Regions from separate parts of the Pengzhenrongella sp. genome, predicted to be linked through region 1. Evidence: riboswitches for the same ligand, from Rfam matches in the RefSeq annotation. Region 1 holds a riboswitch; the other holds the start of a gene.
What was found. Region 1 has a riboswitch for thiamine pyrophosphate ahead of thiO (glycine oxidase ThiO). Riboswitches for the same ligand answer to the same signal wherever they lie in the genome.
Positions count from the first base shown of each region.

Region 2: it holds a riboswitch for thiamine pyrophosphate, as region 1 does, so the genes downstream of both, VIM26_RS09570 (ECF transporter S component) here and thiO (glycine oxidase ThiO) in region 1, are expected to answer to the same signal.

Region 1 is NZ_DATCNW010000402.1:8,802-19,828, forward strand. It holds gene VIM26_RS22820 (3-hydroxybutyrate dehydrogenase) at 1-263, opposite strand, end outside; gene VIM26_RS22825 (MFS transporter) at 948-2,543, opposite strand; TPP riboswitch at 3,117-3,230, shown strand; gene thiO (glycine oxidase ThiO) at 3,225-4,424, shown strand; gene thiS (sulfur carrier protein ThiS) at 4,424-4,624, shown strand; gene VIM26_RS22840 (thiazole synthase) at 4,626-5,489, shown strand; gene VIM26_RS22845 (thiamine phosphate synthase) at 5,486-6,157, shown strand; gene moeB (molybdopterin-synthase adenylyltransferase MoeB) at 6,154-7,497, shown strand; gene VIM26_RS22855 (CoA transferase subunit A) at 7,727-8,530, shown strand; gene VIM26_RS22860 (CoA transferase subunit B) at 8,532-9,200, shown strand; gene VIM26_RS22865 (acetyl-CoA C-acetyltransferase) at 9,197-10,429, shown strand; gene VIM26_RS22870 (ThiF family adenylyltransferase) at 10,465-11,027, shown strand, end outside.
Region 2 is NZ_DATCNW010000166.1:3,877-14,903, forward strand. It holds gene VIM26_RS09550 (MFS transporter) at 1-973, opposite strand, end outside; gene eno (phosphopyruvate hydratase) at 970-2,238, opposite strand; gene VIM26_RS09560 (energy-coupling factor transporter transmembrane component T) at 2,393-3,178, opposite strand; gene VIM26_RS09565 (ABC transporter ATP-binding protein) at 3,175-4,785, opposite strand; gene VIM26_RS09570 (ECF transporter S component) at 4,786-5,403, opposite strand; TPP riboswitch at 5,451-5,571, opposite strand; gene thiM (hydroxyethylthiazole kinase) at 5,753-6,586, shown strand; gene thiE (thiamine phosphate synthase) at 6,592-7,284, shown strand; gene thiD (bifunctional hydroxymethylpyrimidine kinase/phosphomethylpyrimidine kinase) at 7,239-8,135, shown strand; gene VIM26_RS09590 (aldo/keto reductase family protein) at 8,661-9,659, opposite strand; gene VIM26_RS09595 (LacI family DNA-binding transcriptional regulator) at 9,703-10,728, opposite strand.

The DNA of each region.
Region 1 (11,027 bases):
TCGATGTCGGCGGGCAGGTCGTCGACGCTGGACAGGTCGGCCAGGTCGCAGACGTGCGCGGTGACGTGGTCGACCTCCGCGGCGAGCTGCTTCAGGGCGGTCTCGGCGACGTCGACCGCGATCACCTGCGCACCTGCGGCGACGAGGCGACGCGCGCACGCGGCGCCGATGCCGCTGCCGGCCCCGGTCACCAGGGCCCGGCGTCCGGTCAGGTCGAACAGGCCGGTGCGCGGGGCGGGGACGACGGCGTCCATGGTGCTCATGGCGCGCCACGCTATTGCCGGGGCGGGCGGCGATCCGTGTGCAGCGACCATGCAGTTCGGGCGGGTGCGGTGTCCGCTCGCCACATGGCCAGCGCGCTCGAGTTAGCTCGGCGTGGTTGGTTCGGTCGCAGTTGGTTCCGTCGCCTTGCTTCGTCGCGGGGCTCGTCTTGCGTTCGCGATGGCGATCACGGCCGGGGACACAGGCTTCCCCGAGATGGCCGAACGCTTGATGATGAGCTTGGCGGCGTACACCTGGTTCGAAGTTACCTCGACGATTTTGGTCATCAGTCGTCACTCTCCTCGGATGAGCTGAGTGCGTCCAACGCAGCCAGACCCATTCGTACCTTGGCGTGGTTGTCGGAGGTCGCCTGTTCACCCAGGCGCCCATCTGGCCAGGCTTGGACCCCGCCGGATTCGCCTCAATTACCGCGCTGGTCAGCGAAATCCCACACCGCGGCAGTAGTGGAACTTCGACCGTCCGCGGGTTCAAGTTGCGACCGGAGCGACCCAGTTTTGGGAAGGTTTGGTGCGCCAGACGCACACATTCTTCTCAAAAGCCCGGCACCGAAGTCCGCCGAGCCCGCGCGCAGGCCTGGGCAGTCCGGTTTTGGGAAGATTTGGCTCGCCGAGCGCACACATCCTTCCCAAAACTGGCCCCGGTCGAGGAGGTACGTGGCTTGACTATCAGTGGCTGCCCACATCGGCCTGGGCGGCCGTGGCCTCGGAACTGCGGGCCTCTTCGTGGTCCGGCTCCGGTATCGGCCCCTTCTTCTCTCCGACAGCAGGCAAGGTAATCAGCAGCACAGCTGCTCCGAGGAGTGTGATGACCGCGATCCAGCCCGCGCCGACGTGCATAGCATGGATAAATGCATTATCAGCAGCCTGAGCAAGAGTGGGCCGGTGGATAGCGATGGCGACGTGGCGGGCCAGTTCGGCGGAAACTCGTGCCTGATCCTGCATCGAACCGGGTGCACCCTCCAGCGAAGGTTCGATCGCGCGTCGGTACGCGATCGACATGATCGTGCCGCCTACTGCGATTCCGAACACGCTGCCGGTTTGTCGCACGGTGTTGGTGACGGCCGATCCTGCACCGGCCTGTTCCAACGGCAGGTTGCTGATCAATGCGGCCGTAACGGGGCCGATCACCATGCCGATCGAGAGACCCTGTATCAACAACAGGATCTCAATCCAGACGAGTGGAGTTTGCAGTCCGAGGAACCCGTACCCGCCCATGGTCAGCGCAGCCACGGTTAGCGCCGGCACGGCGACAGAGCGTAGCGACACGCGGCGAACCAGACGCGAGCCGAGGGGTGCCCCCGCGAGCGCGCCGAATGCGGTCGGGATATTGGCCAAGCCCGCCTTCATCGGCGAGAATCCGAGCGCGCCTTGCAGGTAGAACGCGTTATAGAAGGTGATGGCGGCCACAGCAAAGAGCAGCAGTCCGAGCGCCACATTGCCGCCACCGAATGTGCGTTGCGCGAGCAGTCTCGGATCAAAGCTGGGCACCTTGACGCGCAGTTCTACGAGTACGAAGACGGCCAGCAGAACCAGACCGACAACGATCGGCGCCCAGACATCGGTTCGACTCCACACAGCCACCTGCCCCGCCCGGATCAGCCCGTAGGCCAACGCCACGAGCCCGCCGATCGACAGCAACATTCCAGCGGGGTCCAGTGGCCGCAGAGTGGGGCTGCGGAAATTCGGAACCAGCACGGCGAGCCCGACCAGCGCCAAGGCCGCGACCGGGACATTGATCAGAAAGACCGAGCCCCACCAGAAATGATCGAGCAGGAACCCCGCCAGCACTGGGCCGGCAGCCATTCCGACACCGGCCGACGTCGAGAAGATGCCGATCGCGGCAGCCCGCGCGGGGCCAGTAAGGGTCCACATTAGGATAGCCAACATGGCGGGCGTGATCAGCGCGCTGCCCACCCCCATCGCAGCTCGAGTTGCAATCAGCTGACCCGCATCGCTCGCGTACGCCGCCCACAGCGAGGATCCGGCGAAGATCACCAACCCAATGGAAAACACAGTCCGATGACCGAAGCGATCGCCCAATGCGCCTGCAGTGAACATCAATGTGGCGAAGGTCAGAGTGTACGAACCGGTCGCCCATTGCAGCTGACCGGGATTGGCCCCCAGTCCACGGACCGGGTCTGCAAGGGTCTCCAGCGTAGTACTCAGGACGGTATTGTCCAGCCAAATCAGCAGCGAACACAACATAAGAACGGCAAGAATCGACTGCTGCCTGAATTTCGGCAATGTCGGAGGAATGGTCATGAACACCTTCGGATATCGATCGGCGAGAACCTGGACGACTAGACCGTAGGCAAACTCCGCGGCGCTGTCAATCCTAAAGTTTCTTGTCAAAACTGTTGCGGTCGAACGGACCATATGCCTCTGCCGGATTTGCGGACTGAACAATTTTGTGTCCTCTGGCTGATTTGCGAGGTGAAGGATTTCATGATTTCCGGAGGGGTTGCGACTGAGCGGATTTCATGCCTCAAGTGAGCTGTCGCAACGCGTCCTGCGATCCCGCTGAGCGGACATTGTGGACGGAGAAGATGCGGGGAGCCGTATCGGGGCTGCTACGCGGGGTCCCGGGGGGTAACGAGGGGCTCACCCGGGGTGAACAAGTGGCCCAGCGCGATGAGCAGGCGGCGCAGCTCGAGAAGCAACGGGAGAAGCAGGCGGAGAACTTCGGGAGACGACTGGCGGAGACTGAAGTCGATAGACGAGTGCGCCACCTGACAACTAGCTGGCGAGCAGCACGCTCAAACGGAGACGGAACACCGGACGTGGCGTCCAACACGGACGGTCTGCGCGTTCCGGCGCGCGTGCCCCTATGGTGGGCCGGTCCTTCACGGGGGTCCGGCGCACCGGGCTGAGAGGGGGCTGACGCAGCCCCGACCGTCCATACCTGATCCGGATCATGCCGGCGCAGGGAGCTCAGGGAGCGCGATGTCACATCCCACCGGCACGTCCAGCAACCCCCCGTTCGACGCCGGACGCCGGGTCGCCGTCGTCGGCGGCGGGGTGATCGGGCTCAGCATCGCGTGGACCCTCGCCCGCGACGGGTTCGCGGTCGAGGTGCACGACGACGAGCCGGGTCGCGGGGCGTCGCACGCGGCGGCGGGGATGCTCGCGCCGGTGAGTGAGGCGGCCTACCAGGAGCCGGAGCTGCTCGCGCTCGGTCTGGCGTCCGCGGCCGCGTGGCCCGAGTTCGCGGACCGGCTGACCCGTGAGTCGGGCGTCGACGTCGGGCTGCGGCAGGAGGGTTCGCTGCTCGTCGGCTTCGACGCCGACGACGCCCTGGCTCTCTCGCGGGTCGCGGACCTGCTTGCGCGCAGCGACCTCGAGCACCGCAGGCTGACCTCGCGCGAGGCACGCACCCTGGAACCCGCGCTCTCGCCGCGGACCAGGTCGGCGCTGCACGTGCCGGGCGACCACAGCGTCGACAACCGGCGGACCGTGCGGGCGCTCGTGGTGGCAGCTGAGCGGGCCGGGGTCCGGTTCCATCGTCATCGGGTCGGTCTCGTCGTCGACGGCGGGACGGTCGTGGGGGTCCGCCGCGTCGTGGCGGGCGAGCCGGCTCCGGTGCACGGGGCCGACGTCGTCGTCCTCGCCGCGGGCGCGGACTCGGCGCAGGTGCCGGGGCTGCCGGAGGCCGTGCGTCCGGCGGTCCGCCCGGTCAAGGGCCAGGTCCTGCGGCTGGGCGGCGCCGCGAACCTGCTGGCGCGGACCATCCGCGCGACGGTGCACGGGCAGCAGGTCTACCTCGTGCCGCGCGGCGACGGCGAGCTCGTCGTCGGCGCCACCAGCGAGGAGGTCGGGCCGGACCTGAGGGTGACCGCCGGCGCGGTGCACCAGCTGCTGCGCGCCGCGATCGAGGTCGTGCCCGAGGTCGCCGAGCTCGAGCTGGTCGAGGCACTCGCCCGCTGCCGGCCCGGCACGCCCGACAACGGGCCGCTGATCGGTTCCACCCCGATGCCTGGACTGCTCATGGCTACCGGACACGCGCGCGGCGGCGTCCTTCTCGCGCCCGCGACCAGCGAGGCGGTGAGCCGGCTCCTGGCCGGCCTGCCTCTGCCCGGCCTCGTCGAACCATTCACGCCAACACGTTTTGCACGCCCCCTGAACCCCGTCACGGAAGGTCGCTGATGACCATCACGCTCAACGGCTCGGCCCGCGAGATTGCGGACGAGACCACCCTGGACCAGCTCGTCGCGGTCTTCGCGCTGCCCGACAGCGGGATTGCGCTGGCGATGAACAGCCAGGTCGTCCCGCGGTCGGTGTGGGCGCAGACCCGCGTCGTCCCGGGCGCTCGGGTCGAGGTCGTCACCGCTCTTCCGGGCGGCTGATATGACCGCGACGACTGAGACGACCGGCGCGCCGGGCGCGACCGACCCGACCGGCGCGACTGACCTCACAACCGAGACCGCTACAGCGACGACTCCGCACGACCAGCTGGTGATCGCCGGTGAGCCGCTGTCCTCGCGGCTCCTGCTCGGCACCGGCGGGGCGACCAGCCTGACGACCCTGGAGGGCGCCGTCCGCGCGTCGGAGTCGGCGCTCGTCACTGTGGCGATCCGGCGGGTCTCGATGACCGCGGGCGACAGCGTCCTGGAGGTGCTGAACCGCTGCGGGGTGCGCCTGCTGCCCAACACGGCCGGTTGCTACACGGCGCGCGACGCGATCCTAGTGGCGCAGCTGGCCCGCGAGCTGCTCGGCACCTCGTGGGTCAAGCTCGAGGTCATCGCCGACGACCAGAGCCTGCTGCCCGACGCCGTCGGTCTGCTCGAGGCCGCGGAGCGCCTGGTCGACGACGGTTTCACCGTGCTGCCGTACACGAACGACGACCCGGTGCTTGCCCGCCGCCTCGCCGACCTCGGCTGCGCGGCGGTCATGCCGCTCGGCTCGCCGATCGGCAGCGGCCTGGGCATCCGCAACCCGCACGCGATCGAGATGATCTGCGATGCGGTCGACGTGCCCGTCGTCCTGGACGCCGGGATCGGTACCGCGTCCGACGCCGCGCTGGCCATGGAGCTCGGCTGCGACGCGGTCCTGATCGCGAGCGCGGTGACCCGCGCGGAGGACCCCGTGGCGATGGCCACCGCGATGAAGCACGCCGTGCTCGGCGGCAGGCTGGCCCGGACCGCGGGACGGATCCCCGTGCGGCGCGGTGGGCGCGCGTCCTCGCCGACCGAGGGCGTGGTCCGCGAATGACCGCGCTCAGTGGTTCCCCGATCCGGACCCTGCCGCCGCTTCTCGTGCTGACCGACCGCAGCCTGGTGCCGCCTGGGCGAGACCTGATCGGCACTCTGCGGGAGGCGATCGCGGCCGGTGCGCGGGCCGTCGTGCTGCGCGAGCGCGACCTGCCGAACGCCGAACGGGCCCGGCTCGCCGAGCAGGTGCAGGCGATGCTCGCACCCGTTGGCGGCGTATTGCTCCTGGCCTCGGCGGCGCCATTGGCAACCGCTCCGTTCGCCGGCCTGCACCTGCGCGCGACCGATCCGGCCCCGGCCGCCCGACCCGGCCTGCTCGGGCGGTCGACCCACTCGCTCGACGAGCTGCTGCGCGCGGCCGATGAGGGCTGCGACTACGTCACCCTCTCGCCGGTTGCCCCGACCCGGTCCAAGCCCGGGTACGGACCCGCGCTCGGCGTCGCCGGGTTCGGGGACCTGCTGGCTGCCGCCCGTCATGCCCGCTCGGTGCCGCCGGCCGTGTTCGCGCTCGGCGGCGTCGATGAGCACAATGCCGGATCGTTCCTCGACGCCGGCGCCGACGGCGTGGCCGTGATGGGTTCGGTCATGGCCGCGCAGGACCCGGGGCGCAACGTCGCTGCGCTGCTGGCCGCGCTCGGCGTGGGAACTCCCGCGGCGGTGGCGGGATGACCGGGCGCACGCCAGTCCCCGCTCTGGTCGAGCCCGGTCCACCGTTGACCGCGACCGAGCTCGAGCGGTACTCCCGCCACCTCCTGCTGCCGCAGCTGGGCGACGTCGGGCAGCGGCGGCTGCGCAACGCCCGGGTGTGCGTCGTCGGCGCCGGCGGCCTTGGCGCGCCCGTCCTGCTCTACCTGGCCGCGGCGGGCGTCGGGCGGATCGGCATCGTCGACTTCGACACCGTCGAGCTCACGAACCTGCAGCGACAGGTCATCCACGGGCAGGACGACGTCGGGCGGGCGAAGGTCGACAGTGCGCGCGACGCGATGCTCGCGGTGGACCCCGAGCTCGACGTCGTCGTGCACCGCGAACGACTCACCGCCGAGAACGTCGACGGCGTGCTGGGCGGCTACGACCTGGTGATCGACGGCACGGACAACTTCCCGACGCGCTACCTGGTCAACGATGCGTGCGTCCGCGCCGGTCTCCCCGAGGTGTGGGGTTCGGTGCTCCGCTTCGACGCCCAGGTGTCGGTCTTCTGGGGCCGGCCACCTCCGGGCAGCGGGGTCGCGCCGGTCGAGCTGCGGGACCTGTTTCCGGCCGCGCCCGCGGAGGGAAGCGTGCCGTCCTGTGCGACCGGCGGGGTGCTCGGCGCCCTGTGTGGTCAGGTCGGTTCGATCATGGCGACCGAGGCGGTCAAACTCATCACCGGCATCGGGGAGCCGCTGCTCGGCCGCGTGCTCATGCTCGACGCGCTGACCGCCCGCTGGTCCGAGCTCACCCTGCGGTCTGACCCGTTGCGGAGCGCGTGCGGGGAGATGCCCGACGACGACGGCGGGGGTCCGCACGGCGGGGCCCGCCAACCAGTGCGGACCGCGAACCCGGGGGCCCGGGCCGTGGCGGACGGGATTCCCACCGTGAGCCCGCGCGAGCTCGCAGACCGGCTCGCCAAGCGGGACGGGAACGCGAACGGGGACGCGAAAGCGAACGGGAAAGCGAACGGGGACGCGAACGGGAACGGCAACGGGTTCAAGGGCGCGAACCGCGACGTAGACGGAGAGGTCGACACGGACGGCAAGCGCCTCGTGCTGATCGACGTCCGCGAGGCGGCGGAGCGCCACCTCGCTTCGATCGCCGGTTCGCGGTCGGTGCCGCTCGGCGGGATCCTCGACGGCTCCGCGCTCGCGGCCTTGCCACGGGACACCCCGATCATCGCGCACTGCCAGAGCGGAGCGCGCTCCGAGGTGGCCGTCCGGGCGTTGCGGGCGGCCGGCTTCGCGGACGTCGCGCACCTTGCGGGCGGCCTACTGGCCTGGATCGACGACGTCGACCCGGCTTCGCCCGCGCACTGACAGCGCTGTCGCACGAGCCGCGATCCGTGTGCCGCAGCCATGCGCTTGCGCGGACCATGATGTTCGCCAACCACATCGCGCCCGCCCGGCCGTCTGGATAGCCTCGACATTGAACACGTCGCACCGCTGTCGTTGCCGTCGAGGTTCGCACGGCGCGTCGAGCGCCCGCGGTCCGCACACGCCCGCCACAGGGGTCCGCGACCGGCGATCACGCGCGGAGGAGAAACCCATGGCCGGCATCGACAAGGTTGTCCCGTCGGCGAGAGCGGCGATCGCCGACCTCCTGGACGGGGCGAGCGTGGCCGTGGGCGGGTTCGGGCTGTGCGGCAACCCGATCGCGCTGATCGAGGCGGTGCTCGCCGCCGGGGTCCGCGACCTCGAGGTCGTCAGCAACAACTGCGGTGTGGACGACTGGGGCCTGGGCATCCTGCTGCGCGCGGGCCGGATCCGCAAGATGACCTCGTCGTACGTCGGGGAGAACAAGGAGTTCGAGCGTCAGTTCCTCTCCGGCGAGCTCGAGCTGGAGCTCACCCCGCAGGGCACGCTCGCGGAGAAGCTGCGCGCGGGCGGGTCGGGGATCGCAGCGTTCTGGACCCAGACCGGCGTCGGCACCCAGGTCGCCGAGGGCGGGCTGCCGCGCAGGTACGACGGCGCCGGTCGGGTGGCACTCGCCTCGCTGCCGAAGGAGGTCCGCAGCTTCGTCGTCCGCGGCGTCGAGCGCGAGCACGTCCTGGAGGAGGCCATCACCACCGACTTCGCCCTGGTGCACGCCCAGCGCGGGGACCGCGCGGGCAACCTCGTGTTCCATCGTTCGGCACGCAACTTCTCCCCGCTCGCGGCGATGGCCGGGCGGATCACGATCGCGCAGGTCGAGCGGCTCGTCGAGCCGGGCGAGATCGACCCGGACGAGGTCCACCTGCCGGGGGTGTTCGTGCACCGCATCGTCGAGGTCGGCCCGGACGTGCCCAAACGAATCGAGAAGCGCACCGTAGCGAAAGACCCCCAGCACGAAGCGCACACGAGGGAGATCTGACATGGCCCGGTCCCGTGAGGAGATGGCCGCGCGTGCGGCGCTCGAGCTGGTCGACGGTTCGTACGTAAACCTCGGCATCGGCCTGCCGACGCTCGTGCCGGACTACGTGCCCGCCGGGCTGACGGTGGTGCTCCAGTCCGAGAACGGGATCCTCGGCGTCGGGCCGTACCCGAGCGAGGCTGCCGTCGACCCGGACCTGATCAACGCGGGGAAGGAGACCGTGACGGTCCTGCCCGGCGCCGCGTTCTTCGACTCGGCCCTGAGCTTCGGGATGATCCGCGGCGGCAAGATCGACGCCGCCATCCTCGGTGGGATGCAGGTCTCCGCGCGCGGGGACCTGGCCAACTGGATGATCCCCGGAAAGATGGTCAAGGGGCCCGGCGGGGCGATGGACCTGGTGCACGGCGCGGCCCGGGTGATCGTGCTGATGGATCACCGCGCCCGCGACGGCTCGCCGAAGATCCTGAATGAATGCTCCCTGCCGCTCACCGGGCGCGCCGTTGTCGACCGGATCATCACGGACCTCGCGGTGATCGACGTGACGCCCGGCGGGCTGGTGCTGCGCGAGCTCGCCCCCGGCGTGAGCGTGGCGGAGGTCCGCGACGCGACCGAGCCCGAGCTCGCCGTCGACCCCGATCTGCGCGACCTGCCCGCGACGGTGTCGTTGTGAGCGCCGCGGCGAACCTCCCCGAGGTCGTCATCGTCTCCGCCGCCCGCACCCCGCAGGGCCGGATCTCCGGCGCGCTCGCCTCGCTCACCGCGGTCCAGCTCGGGTCCGTCGCCGTGCGCGCGGCGCTCGAGCGGTCCGGGCTCGACTCGGCCGCGGTCGACGCCGTCGTGCTCGGCCAGGTGCTCCAGGCGGGCGCCGGGCAGAACCCCGCCCGGCAGACGTCGGTCGGCGCCGGGATCGGGTGGGACGTGCCGGCGACCACGGTCAACAAGGTGTGCCTGTCCGGCCTCGCGGCGATCATCGAGGGCGCGCGGATGATCCGGCTCGGCGACGCCCGCGTCGTGATCGCCGGCGGCCAGGAGTCGATGACCAACGCACCCCACCTGCTGCCCGGGGTGCGCACCGGGTGGCGGTTCGGGGCGGTGGGCACGCTCGACCACGTGGAGTACGACGGGCTGACCGACGCGTTCGACCACGAGTCGATGGGCGCGGCGACCGAGCGGCACAACGGGCCGCTCGGTATCACCCGGGCGGCGCAGGACGAGATCGCGGCCCGCTCCCATCAGCGCGCCGCGGCGGCGTGGGAGTCGGGGGCGTTCGACGCCGAGATCGCGGAGGTGAGCGTGCCGCAGCGCCGCGGCGAGCCGTTGCTCGTGCGCACCGACGAGGGCATCCGGCCGGAGACCACCATCGAGACCCTGGCCCGACTGCGTCCCGCGTTCGCGCCCGACGGCACCATCACGGCGGGCAACTCCTCACAGCTGACCGACGGCGCGGCCGCTGTCGTGCTGATGACGCGAGCGCACGCCGAGGCGCTGGGACTGCCCTGGCTGGCCGCGCTCGGCGCCACCGGGCAGGTCGCCGGCCCGGACAACTCCCTGCACTCTCAGCCGGCCCGAGCCATCCAGGCAGCGCTCAAACGGGGCAGCTGGACCGCCGACCAGCTCGACCTTGTCGAGATCAACGAGGCGTTCGCGGCCGTCACCGCGCAGTCGACCGTCGAGCTCGGGATCTCCCACGACCTGGTGAACATCCACGGCGGCGCCATCGCGCTCGGGCACCCGATCGGCGCGTCCGGGGCCCGCCTCGTCGTGCACGCCGCGCACGAGCTCGCCCGGCGTGGCTCCGGTCGGGCCGCGGTCGCCCTGTGCGGGGGTGGCGGCCAGGGCGACGCCCTGCTGCTGCACCGCCCCGCGGCTCGTCGCGCGGGCCGTGAGCCGAGGCCCTGAATTGGCGGCCCTCGCCCCACATTAGAGTGGCGACCATGGCAATCCAGCCGCTCGTGGCGCCCGGCCCATCGCTGAGCGCGACCCAGACCCAGCGGTACTCCCGCCACCTGCTGCTGCCCCAGCTGGGCGAGCTCGGGCAGCGGCGGCTGCGTAACGCCCGGGTGTGCGTCGTCGGGGCCGGCGGGTTGGGGGCGCCCGTGCTGCTGTATCTGGCCGCGGCGGGCGTCGGGCGGATCGGCATCGTCGACTTCGACGTCGTCGAGCTCACGAACCTGCAGCGACAGGTCATCCACGGCCAGGCCGACGTCGGGCGGGCGAAGGTCGACAGCGCGCGCGACGCGGTGCTTGCGGTGGACCCGGAGCTGGACGTCGTCGTGCACCCCGAGCGCCTCACCCGGGAGAACATCGACCGGATCCTCGCCGGGTACGACCTGGTGATCGACGGCACCGACAACTTCCCGACCCGGTACCTGGTCAACGATGCGTGCGTCCGCGCCGGGATCCCGGAGGTCTGGGGGTCCATCTTCCGGTTCGACGCCCAGGTGTCGGTGTTCTGGGGCCGGCCGCCCGCGGGCAGTGGCGTCGAGCCCGTCCAGCT
Region 2 (11,027 bases), on a different contig from region 1:
AGGCGCCCAGGATCACCGGCCAGGCGTGGGAGCCCCACGCGAAGAGACCGTAACCCGCGACGTAGCTCACGCACCCGATGGCGAACACCCGGCGCGGGTTCGTGCGGTCCGCGAGGTGTCCCCCGGCAAGCGCTCCGAGGGTCGCGGCGCCGTTGTGCGCCGCGTAGAGCAGGATCGCGACGCCGGTCGCGGCCGCGAGACTGCGCCCGCCGGAATGCAGCAGGTCGGTCGCGCGCAGGATCAGCAGGGTGGTCGCGACGTTGCCCACCTCGAACAGCGCGACCGGGGCGAGCGCGCGCGCGAGCCCCGCCCGGCGCAGCTCGCGCAGGTTGAACGAGAGCGTGCGCCGCCCCTCGACGGGCGCCACGGTCCGGCGGGCCTCGCGGGCCGCGACCGTGATCGCGACCGCCGCGAAGATCCCCGGGATGAACGCGAGCAGGATCGTGTGTCGGATCCCCACCACCCCCACGAGGGCGGCCGCGAGCAGCGGTCCGACGATCGCGCCGGCGTTGTCACCGGCCCGCTCGACGCCCGACGCCCGGCCGTACGCCTCGCGCGGCACCAGGGAGATCAGCAGCGTGTCCCGCGCCGGGGAGCGGATCCCGCGGGACATCCAGGCGAGCGCCCGCAGGCCGGCGACCTGCCACACCGCGGTCGTCAGCCCGATGGCCGACGTCGCGAGCGCCGTGACCAGGTACCCGCCCGAGGCGAGCTTCCCGCGCCGGGCGGGGTCGTTCGACAGCGGTCCCCCGGCGAGCTTGCTCAGGCCGATCAGTCCGTCCGAGATGCCCTCGATGGCCCCCAGGACCCCCGGCCCGGTGTGCAGCGTGGAACTCAGGAAGGTCGGCAGGACGCTGGTGGCGACCTCGTGACCGGCGTCGGAGAAGAACGAGGCCGCGCCGATCGCGCCGACCCCGCGGGTGAACCACCGGGGTTTGGCCGTGCCTGATTCCGCAGGTGGGCGCGACCTCATTCAGCAAGCCCGTACGGCAGGTCGGTGCTTGCGGCGATCTCCAGCAGACGGTTGTACTTCGCCACGCGTTCGCCACGCGCCGGTGCGCCGGACTTGAGCTGCCCGCAGCCGGTCGCCACGGTCAGGTCGGCAATGAAGCTGTCCGCGGTCTCCCCGGACCGGTGGGACACCATCTGGGTGTAGCCGGCCTCGCGGCACAGCCGCATCGCCTCGAGGGTCTCGGTGACGGTGCCGATCTGGTTGAGCTTGATCAGCGCCGAGTTGCCGACCTTGCGCTCGATCGCCTCGGTGATGATCGCGGGATTGGTGACGAAGATGTCGTCCCCGACGATCTGCGTCGTGCCGCCCAGCCGTTCGGTGAGGGCGACCCAGCCGTCCCAGTCACCCTCCGCGAGCCCGTCCTCGATCGACCAGACCGGGTAGTCGGCGACCATCGCGGCATACCGCTCGGTCATGTCCGCGCTGCTGAGGGACTCCCCGGCGACGTGGTAGGCGCCATCGGAGTAAAACTCGCTCGCCGCGGGGTCGAGCGCGATCGCGACGCCGCCGCGGCCCGCGCTGTACCCCGCACCCTCGATCGCCTGGACCAGCAGGGCCAGCACGTCCTCCGGGCGGGTGATATCGGGGGCGAACCCGCCCTCGTCGCCGAGGCCGGTGGCGAATCCCGCGGCCTGGAGCAGTCCGCGCAGCTTCGCGTACACCGCGGCTCCGGCTCGCACCGCCTCGGCCATCGAGGGCGCCCCGATCGGGGCGATCATGAACTCCTGGAAGTCCAGCGAGTTGGGTGCGTGCGCCCCGCCGTTGAGCACGTTGAAGTGCGGCACGGGCAGTCGGGGCGCGACCCCGCCGGGGGTCAGGGACTCGTAGAGCTCGCCTCCGGTTGCCAGCGCGCGGGCGAGCGCCATGGACACCCCGACGGTGGCGTTGGCGCCGAGCCGCGCTTTGATGCCGGTCCCGTCGGCGTCGGACATCGCGGCGTCGACCTGTGCGAGGGAGGACCAGGCACGAGCTGCGAGCAGGTCCTTCAGCTCACCGTTGACGTTCGCGACCGCGCCCGTCACGCCCTTGCCGCCGTACCGGGTCAGATCGCCGTCGCGCAGCTCGACCGCTTCCCGCGTGCCGGTCGAGGCTCCGGACGGCACCCCGGCGCGACCCGTCGCGCCGGAGCCGAGCCGGACGTCCACCTGCACCGTCGGGTTGCCGCGCGAGTCCAGGATCTCCAACGCATGCAGGTCCGTGATCGAGAATTCTTCGGTGCCGCTCATCAGGTTCTCCCCCATCTGAGGAGGCTGGGCTGTCGCGGGATCACGGCAGTCTCCACCCTCGTGCCTCGTGAAAAGACCAGGGACCGTTGGCGGCACTCGTGCCGCGGTTGAAGGTGAGCCCCACCACCGTGATCCGACCAGCCTAGCGTCGCGCTCAGCCCCAGATGGGGTTCCAGGTGCCCGCCGCCATGGCCGCGAGGATCGCGGCGGCGGACGCCAGGACCCCGCCGGCGTAGACCCAGACGTCGATCCGCGAGTAGGTGCTCGCCCGCGCCCAGGTGCGCTGCGCGCCCCCGAAGCCGCGCGCCTCCATGGTGACCGCCAGCCGGGTCGCGCGGCGGATCGCCTGGACCAGCAGCGCGAGCCCCTGGGAGGCCTCGGCGCCCAGCCGCGCCCACCACCCGCCGTGCGAGCCGGCCCCGCGGGCCCGGCGGGCCATCCCGAGGGTGCGCCACTCCTCCATCAGCAGCCCGACCAGGCGCATCGCGGCCAGCGCACCGAGCACGAACCGGTGCGGCAGGCGGAGCTTCTGGGCGAGGCCGTCGGCGAGGTCGGTCGGATCGGTGCAGGTCAGCACCATGACGCCCGGCAGCGCGATCGCCAGTCCGCGCAGCAGGATCGCGACGCCGGCCGTGATCGAGTCGGCGCTGAAGGTGACGATGGCGAGGTCCAGCACCGTGCCGCCGCCGTCGGGCGCGAGCAGGGCGGTGCTGTACCCGCCCATCACGGCCGCCGCCAGGATCGGCCAGCCGCGGCGGATCAGCATCGCGTAGGTCAGCCCGGTCAGCGGGAGCACGGCCAGCTCGAACGCCAGCGCGACGGTGGCCGAGACCCAGTCCACGGTGAGCACGAGGGCGATGGTGAGCGCGAACGCGGCGGCGAGCTTCGCGATCGGGTTGGCGCGGGCCAGGCGCGCGGTGTCGTGGATCCGGGTGGTCATGCGCGGCCGCCGCTCGTCGTCGCCGCGTCCAGCTGCGGGGCGGGCGGGCCCAGGTGCAGGCCGGTCCCGCCGAGCGCGGCGGTGAACTCGGTGTCGTGCGTGACCGAGACGACGGCGCTGCCGGCGTCGAGCAGGTCGATCAGCAGGGACGCCAGCTCGGCCCAGGTGTTCGCATCCTGGCCGAAGGTCGGTTCGTCCAGCACGAGCACCGCGGGGCTGGTCGCGAGGACCGTCGCGACCGACAGTCGCCGCTTCTCCCCGCCGGACAGGGTGAACGGATTGACGTCGACGAGGTGGGCCAGGTGCAGCCGCTCGAGCAGCTCGTCGATCCGGCTCGTGACCTCGGCGCTGTCCGGCGGGGATACCCGGCTGCGGCGGGCGGACGCCTTGGCGACCTGGCGCGGGCCGAACGCCAGCTCGTCGTACACGCGGTGCGTGACGAACTGGTGCTCGGGCTCCTGGAAGACGGTGCCGATACGCGCGATGAGCTCGGCCGAGCTCCAGGCGGCGGGGCTCGAGCCGACCGTGCCCCCGGCGGTCCCAGCCGCGGCGGGGCTGTGGGCGCGCAGCGCGCCGGTGGCGGCCAGCGAGCCCGCATGCACGGGCAGCAGCCCGCCGAGGGTCAGCGCGAGGGTGGACTTTCCGGCGCCGTTGTTCCCGGTCACGGTCAGCGCCTCGCCGGCCCGCACGACGGCGTCGATGCCCGACGCCGCGGGGAGGGGGGCCGGGCGCCGTCGTCGGGCCTGCTCGCGCGAGACGGCGAGGTCGGTCGCGGTCAGCAGCACCGGCGGCTCACCCGGCCTCGACGCGCGCACCCGGGTCGGCGGCACGTAGCCGGGCACCCAGACCCCGGCGCCGACCAGGGCCGCACGCGCGCGGGTGAGCACGTCGGCGGGCGTTCCGTCGATCAGCACGCCGCCGGACGGCGTGAGCACGACGATCCGGTCCACGACATCGGCCCAGACCGCGACCCGGTGTTCGACAACGACCAGCGTCGCGCCGGTCGCGTCCAGGGTCCGCACCACGGCGTCCCGGACCTCGAGCACGCCGGCCGGGTCGAGGTTGGCGGTCGGTTCGTCGAGCAGCAGCGCGCCCGGTCGCATGGCCAGGATCCCGGCCAGCGCGAGGCGCTGCTTCTGCCCGCCGGACAGGTCCGACGTCGGGTGGTCCAGCGGCAGGTCGAGGCCGACGGCGGCGAGCGCGGCGGTCACCCGCGGCCAGATCTCCGCGGGCGGCACGCAGAGGTTCTCGGCGCCGAACGCGACGTCGTCGCCGACCCGGGACAGCACGACCTGGGTCTCGGGATCCTGCTGCATGAGGCCGACCCGGCCGCGCTGGGCCGCGGCCGGCTCGCCGTCGACCAGCAGGCGGCCGGACTCGGCGTGGTCCACGTCGTCGCCCAGCACGCCCGCGATCGCGTGCAGCAGGGTGGACTTACCGGCGCCGGACGGACCGAGCAGCAGCACGCGCTCCCCGGGCTCGATCCGCAGCTCGAGGTCGTGCACAGCCTTGACGGGACGTCCGGAGTGCTGCCAGCCCCAGCCGGACGCGGTGATCGTGGCCGGCCGGAGGATGCCCGCGCCGTACCCGGAGCGCGGGGAGAGCATTCAGACGACCGATTCGGAGGCGGCCTTGCGCGAGGCGAGCCCGGAGAGCACGCCCGTGCGGCCGAGAGCGCGCACAGCGAGCCAGGAGAGCAGCCCCGCGATGACCGTGCCGGAGATGGTCGTGAAGACGACGTAGACCTGCTGCCACTGGGCGGCCCACGCGACGTTGTAGAGCAGGTTCTCGCTGACCCCCATCGCGAGCCCGGCGAAGGCGCCGGCGAGCAGCGCGACCGGCAGGTTCCAGCGGCGGTAGCGCAACGCGGCGAACCCGAGCTCGGCGGCGGCGCCCTGAATCAGCCCGGAGATCACGACGGTCCAGCCGAAGTGGGTGCCGAGGAAGCCCTCGACGATCGCTGCGAGCAGCTCGCAGTACAGGGCGGCGCCGGGCTTGCGAATGATCAGCCCGCCGAGCACGCCCGCGATCAGCCATCCGCCGCCGTACAGCCCGGAGAGCGGCGGGAAGGCCACGGCCGCGGCGGCGACGCCCGCGTAGCCCGCGGACCAGCCCCAGAAGATCACCCCGACGGCGACGGACACGACGGACGCGACGACGATGTCCACGACGCGCCAGCGGGAGGCGGGCAACGCGCGTGCTGCTTGCGGGACGGACGTGCTCATCAGATTCCTCCTGGGTTCAGGAGGGGAGAGTTCCAACCGGCGGCTGGATCTCTAAGAACTCGACTCCCCTACGCCGGTACTAACCGGATCAGGTTCGAGGGTCTGCGGCGGACCGCACTCTCAGCTCCGACCGCGAGATCTGCGGTTGGCGCTCCCCTGTCGTACAACTCTTGCGCTCGCCATCGTACGACGATTCCCGGCAGGCTGCTGCACCGATGTGGGCGGTTGGTGGTGCCGCGGGAGCGGTGACGTAGGGTTTCCGACCGACGCGGGGTGCCGTGCTTTGCGCGGGGCGAGAGCACACCCGTTGCACCTGATCTAGTTCGTACTAGCGAAGGGAACGTCGCGGATGTCCGCACCTTCCAGCACCAGCCGTTCGAGCACGTTCACGATTTCCCCGGCCGACGTCGGTTCCGCGCTCGCGGACCTGCGCGAACGCGCGCCGCTCGTGCAGTGCATCACCAACATCGTGGTGGCGCAGTGGACGGCGAACCTGCTGCTCGCGGCGGGCGCCAACCCCGCGATGGTCGACAACGCCCACGAGGCCGGCCCGTTCGCCGCCGTCGCCGACGGGCTGCTGGTGAACCTGGGCACGCCGTACGACGACACGGCCACCGCGATGCAGCGGGCGGTCGACTCCGCGACCGGCGCGGGGACGCCGTGGGTCCTGGACCCGGTCGCCGTCGGTCCGCTCGAGTGGCGCACCCGCATCGCGCTGGACCTGCTGACCGGGTCGGCTCCGGCGATCATCCGCGGGAACGCCTCGGAGATCCTGGCGCTCGTCGGCGGGTCCGGGGGCAAGGGCGTCGAGAGCCGGCACACGCCGGAGGCGGCGCTCTCGGCGGCGCGCTCGCTCGCTCGGACGCACTCGACCGTGGTCGCGATCAGCGGCGTGGTGGACCACCTCACCGACGGTGAGCGCGTGGTGCGCGTGCACAACGGCGAGGTGCTGCTGACGAAGGTGACCGGGGTCGGCTGCGCGCTGGGTGCGCTGATGGCGGGGTTCTGCGGGGTGCTCGACGACCCCCTGCTCGCTGCCGTCGCCGCCACCGGCACCCTCACTGTCGCGGCGGAGGCTGCCGCGGTCGTCGCGCACGGGCCTGGGTCGTTCGCCGTCGCCCTGCTCGACGAGCTCGCGGCGCTGACCCCGGAGGACCTGGCCGACCGGGTCCGGCTGTCCTGACGACGGTGTCCCGCGCACCGTTGGACCTGTCCTTGTACCTCGTGACGGACACCGCGATGTGCGGCCCGCTCGGCGTGCCGGCCACGGTCGCGGCGGCCGTCGCCGCTGGCGTCACGTGCGTCCAGCTGCGCGATCCCGCCGCCGACGACGACGATTTCGTCGCGCAGGGCCGCCTGGTGCGGGCCGCCCTGGCCGATACCGGGGTCGCCCTGCTGATCAACGACCGCGTGCATCTCGTGGCCGCGATCGGCGCCGACGGCGCGCACGTCGGCCAGGGCGACCTCGACCTCGCCGGGTGCCGGGCGATCCTCGGCGACGACGCGTACCTCGGGCTCTCCGTGCAGGATCCGGCGCACGTGGCGGCGGCGTTGGAGCACGGCGTCGGCGCGGTCGACTACCTCGGCGTCGGACCGGTGTGGGGCACCGCGAGCAAGCCCGACCACGCCCCGCCGGGCGGCGTCGAGCGGCTGCGCGCGGTGCGCGCGCTGAGCCCGTGGCCCTGCGTCGCGATCGGCGGCATCGGGATCGACCGGGTCGAGCAGGTGCGGGCGAGCGGCGTGGCTGGCATCGCCGTGATCAGCGCGATCTGCGGCCAGGGCGACGTCGGCGCCGCGACGGCCGGCTTGCGGCGGGCGTGGGACGGGAACGACGAGTGGCGGGCGGCGCCGACCTCGACCTCGACCTCGACCTCGACGTGAGCCGACCCCCGGTTGCCCTGACCATCGCGGGCAGCGACCCGTCAGGCGGCGCCGGGATCCAGGCCGACCTCAAGACGTTCTCGGCACTCGGGGTCTACGGCACGGCCGTGCTCACCGCACTGACCGCGCAGAGCACCCAGGGCGTGACCGGCATCCACGTGGTCCCGCCCCAGTTCGTCCGCGACCAGCTCGACACCCTGCTCGCCGACGTGCGCGTCGACGCCATCAAGATCGGCATGCTCGCCGGCGCACCGACCATCGAGGCCGTGACGGCGTTCCTGCGGGAACGCTCCGGCAGGAGCGAGCGTGGCGCCGGCGATCGACCCGTCGTCGTCGACCCGGACCCGATCGTCGTCCTGGACCCGGTGATGGTCTCCACCAGCGGCTCCCGCCTGCTCGCCGACGACGCCGTCGACGCCATGCGCGAGCTCCTGCCGTACGCGTCTGTCGTCACCCCCAACCTTCCCGAGGCGGCCGTGCTGCTCGGGGTCGATCCGGCTCGGGACACCGACATGATGCGAGCCCAGGCCCACGCCCTGCGCGACCTCGGCGCACGCCGCCTGCTCCTCAAGGGCGGCCACCTCACCGGCGCCGACGCCACCGATCTCTGGCTCGACGACGACGGCGAGCGGCTCCTGCACGCCCGGCGGGTGCCCACGCGCAACACGCACGGCACCGGATGTTCCCTGTCCTCGGCGATCGCCGCGCTGGTGCCCCAGCGCGCGTCGTGGCTCGAGGCGGTGACGGATGCCAAGGCGTGGCTCACTGGCGCGTTGGCGTCCGCGGACCGCCTGGACATCGGCGCCGGTCCCGGTCCGGTGCATCACTTCTACCGAGTCTGGAACAACTGACGCTGCACTGGGTCCCCCTCGCGGCGGACACCTGGATTCGATGCCGGACCAGTAGGCGGCTCGGCCGGTGTCTGCGGCGTCCTGTTCGACCTCCACGACACCTGCGGCGAGCCGGAAGATCGCGGGGTCGGGGTCCCGAGCGCATCCCGACCCGGCTGGCAACAACCCCAATCACCAACACCGACCCCACCGGCTCATCGACGCGGGGGGCTGGTGGACCATTGGCGGTGCCGTCCTCGGCGTCACTCTCGTCGCTGCATGGTGTGAATCGGGTCACGATACTGGTAGTGACCGTTGATCAAGTGGTCTGTATTCCTCGGGTTTTGCTCAGCCGATCGCGCCCTGAGCGACCGTCTCGATGTCCTCGTCGAGGTCGAGCGGCACGTCTACGGCCGGGGACGCGACCGGCGCGGAGGGACGCACGGTTGCGCCCCATTCAAGACCCGGCCTTGGCCTGTGGGTCCTGCCTGACCCGCGAGCACCCCCTCCCGTAGGCGATCAGAACCCAGGCACCGCGCTCCGGGCTCAAGGGCGCTGGAGGAAGGACTCGACCTTGGCCGGGTCGCGCTCCACGAGGTCGCCGAGGACCTCGTCGGCCTTGGTCAGCAGGGCCGGGTCGAGGACGACGCCGGCAGCGGTCACGTTGTCCTTCAGCTGCTCGGGGCGGGAGGCGCCCACGATCGCCGCGGCGACGTTCTGGTTCTGCAGCACCCACGCAATTGCGAACGCCGCCATCGACAGCCCGGCCTCGTCCGCGAGCGGGCGCAGGTCTTGGACCCGCTCGAGCACGTCAGGCTGCAGGTAGTTCTGGTCGGTCTTGAGCTCGCCACCGTCGGTGGTGAAGCGCGAGGCCGCCGGCGCCGGAGCCCCGGGTGCGTACTTCCCGCTGAGCACACCCTGGGCGAGCGGGGACCACACGATCTGGCTGAGGCCGAGCTCTTCGCTGACCGGCACGACCTCCGACTCGATCACGCGCCAGAGCAGGTTGTACTGCGGCTGGTTGGAGACCAGGGGGATCCCCAGATCCTTGGCCAACGCGGCGCCGGTCCGGATCTCCTCGACGGTCCACTCGGAGACTCCGATGTAGTGGGCCTTGCCGGCGCGCACGATGTCCGCGAACGCCTGCATGGTCACCTCGAGCGGCGTCTCGTAGTCGTAGCGGTGCGCCTGGTAGAGGTCGACGTGGTCGGTGCGCAGACGACGGAGCGAGCCGTTGACGGACTCGATGATGTGCTTGCGCGAGAGGCCGCGGTCGTTCTTGCCCTCGCCGGTCGGGAAGTAGACCTTGGTGAAGATCTCGACGCTCTCCCGCCGCACGCCCTCCAGTGCCTCGCCCAGCGCCGACTCAGCCCGGGTGCCCGCGTAAGCGTCTGCCGTGTCGAACGTCGTGATGCCGAGGTCGAGGGCGGTGCGCACGCACGACGTGGCTGCGTCCTGGTCGATCTGCTCGCCGTGGGTGGTCCAGTTGCCATAGGCGATGGCGCTCACGTACATGCCGGAGCGGCCGAGCTTGCGGTACTGCATGGTGTCCTCTTCCTTGGGGGTTGTGGGTCGGTCGGACGACGTTTCAGCGGGAGTCTGCGCGCAGGTGGCGAGGCGGGGCGGTGGTGCCACGCACCACGAGGCGAGGCGCGATGCGGCCGATGGCGGGCGATGCTCCCGCGAGCGACGTCACCAGCGCCTCAGCGGCCAGCCGGCCCTGCTCGGCGACGCCGTGGTCGATGGTGGTGAGGTCGACCGTGGCCGCCAGCTCATGGTTGTCGTAGCCGACGACCGAGAAGTCGTCAGGGACGCGCAGGCCCGATCTGCGCAGCGTGGCGAGCGCGCCGAAGGCGAGTTCGTCGGACGCGGCGACCAGAGCGGTCGGCGGCTCCGCGAGGCTCAGGAGTCCCGCAACGGCATCGGCGCCGGCGTCCGTGGTGTTGTCGACCCTCAGCTCGAGCGCGCTGTCCCGGGGGATGCCCGCTTCCCTGAGCGTGTCGCGGTAGCCGAGCAGCCGCTGTGCGGGAGGGACGCCACCCAGGGTCGACCCGGGGGCCTCCTCGATGCTGAGGAAGGCGATGCGCTGGTGGCCGAGGTTGACCAGGTGGCGGGTCGCGGCGCGTCCACCGTCGCGGTCCTCGACCCTGATGGAGGAGGCGCCCGGTCGTTCGAGCCCGACGAGGGCGACCCTCTGCCCTTGCCCCTGAAGGGCTTCGAGCTCCTCCGATGTCAGCTGGAGCGCGATGACCAACGCGCCGTCAGACCGTCCGCGTAAGCGCGGGGCGGCGAAGAAGTCGGCCCGCTTCGCAGGCGTGGGCAGCTCGGTCAGCAGCACGTCATAGCCCGCGTCGCTCAGCACCCGCCCTGCTGCGGCGATGACCTCTGCGAAAAACCACTTCGCCAGAAGCGGGACTATGACGGCCACCGTCCGGGTACGCCCGGTGGCCAGCCGCGAGGCACTCGGCGACGCCACGTAGCCCAACTCCTCAGCAGCCGATTGCACACGCTTGCGAGTCGCTTCCGCGATCCCCGGGACGCCACGCAGTGCGCGGGAAACCGTTGAGACAGAAACCCCTGCGCGTGCAGCTACAGCCTGGGCGGACGCGGACATGGCCAAGAGACTAGTTTCTCATCCGGCTTCCTGCAAGCGCGTGCGACGAAGATGGTCGTCAGGCGATGTTGGGGCGAACAGCGGGATCAATCGGCCTGCGGAGACGGTCTACTCGGGCCCTCGGGTCCGCACCGCGGCCGAATGCCAACCCACCCGCGTAGTACACGGGGCATGCTGGTAGTGACCGTTAATCAAGTGGTCCGTATTCCTCGTGTTTGCTCCGCTGATCCTCGTCTCAGCGCACTTGGCTCGGTGGTCAGTCGAGACGTTGCCGGATCTCCCGGGTGTTCCCATCGAGA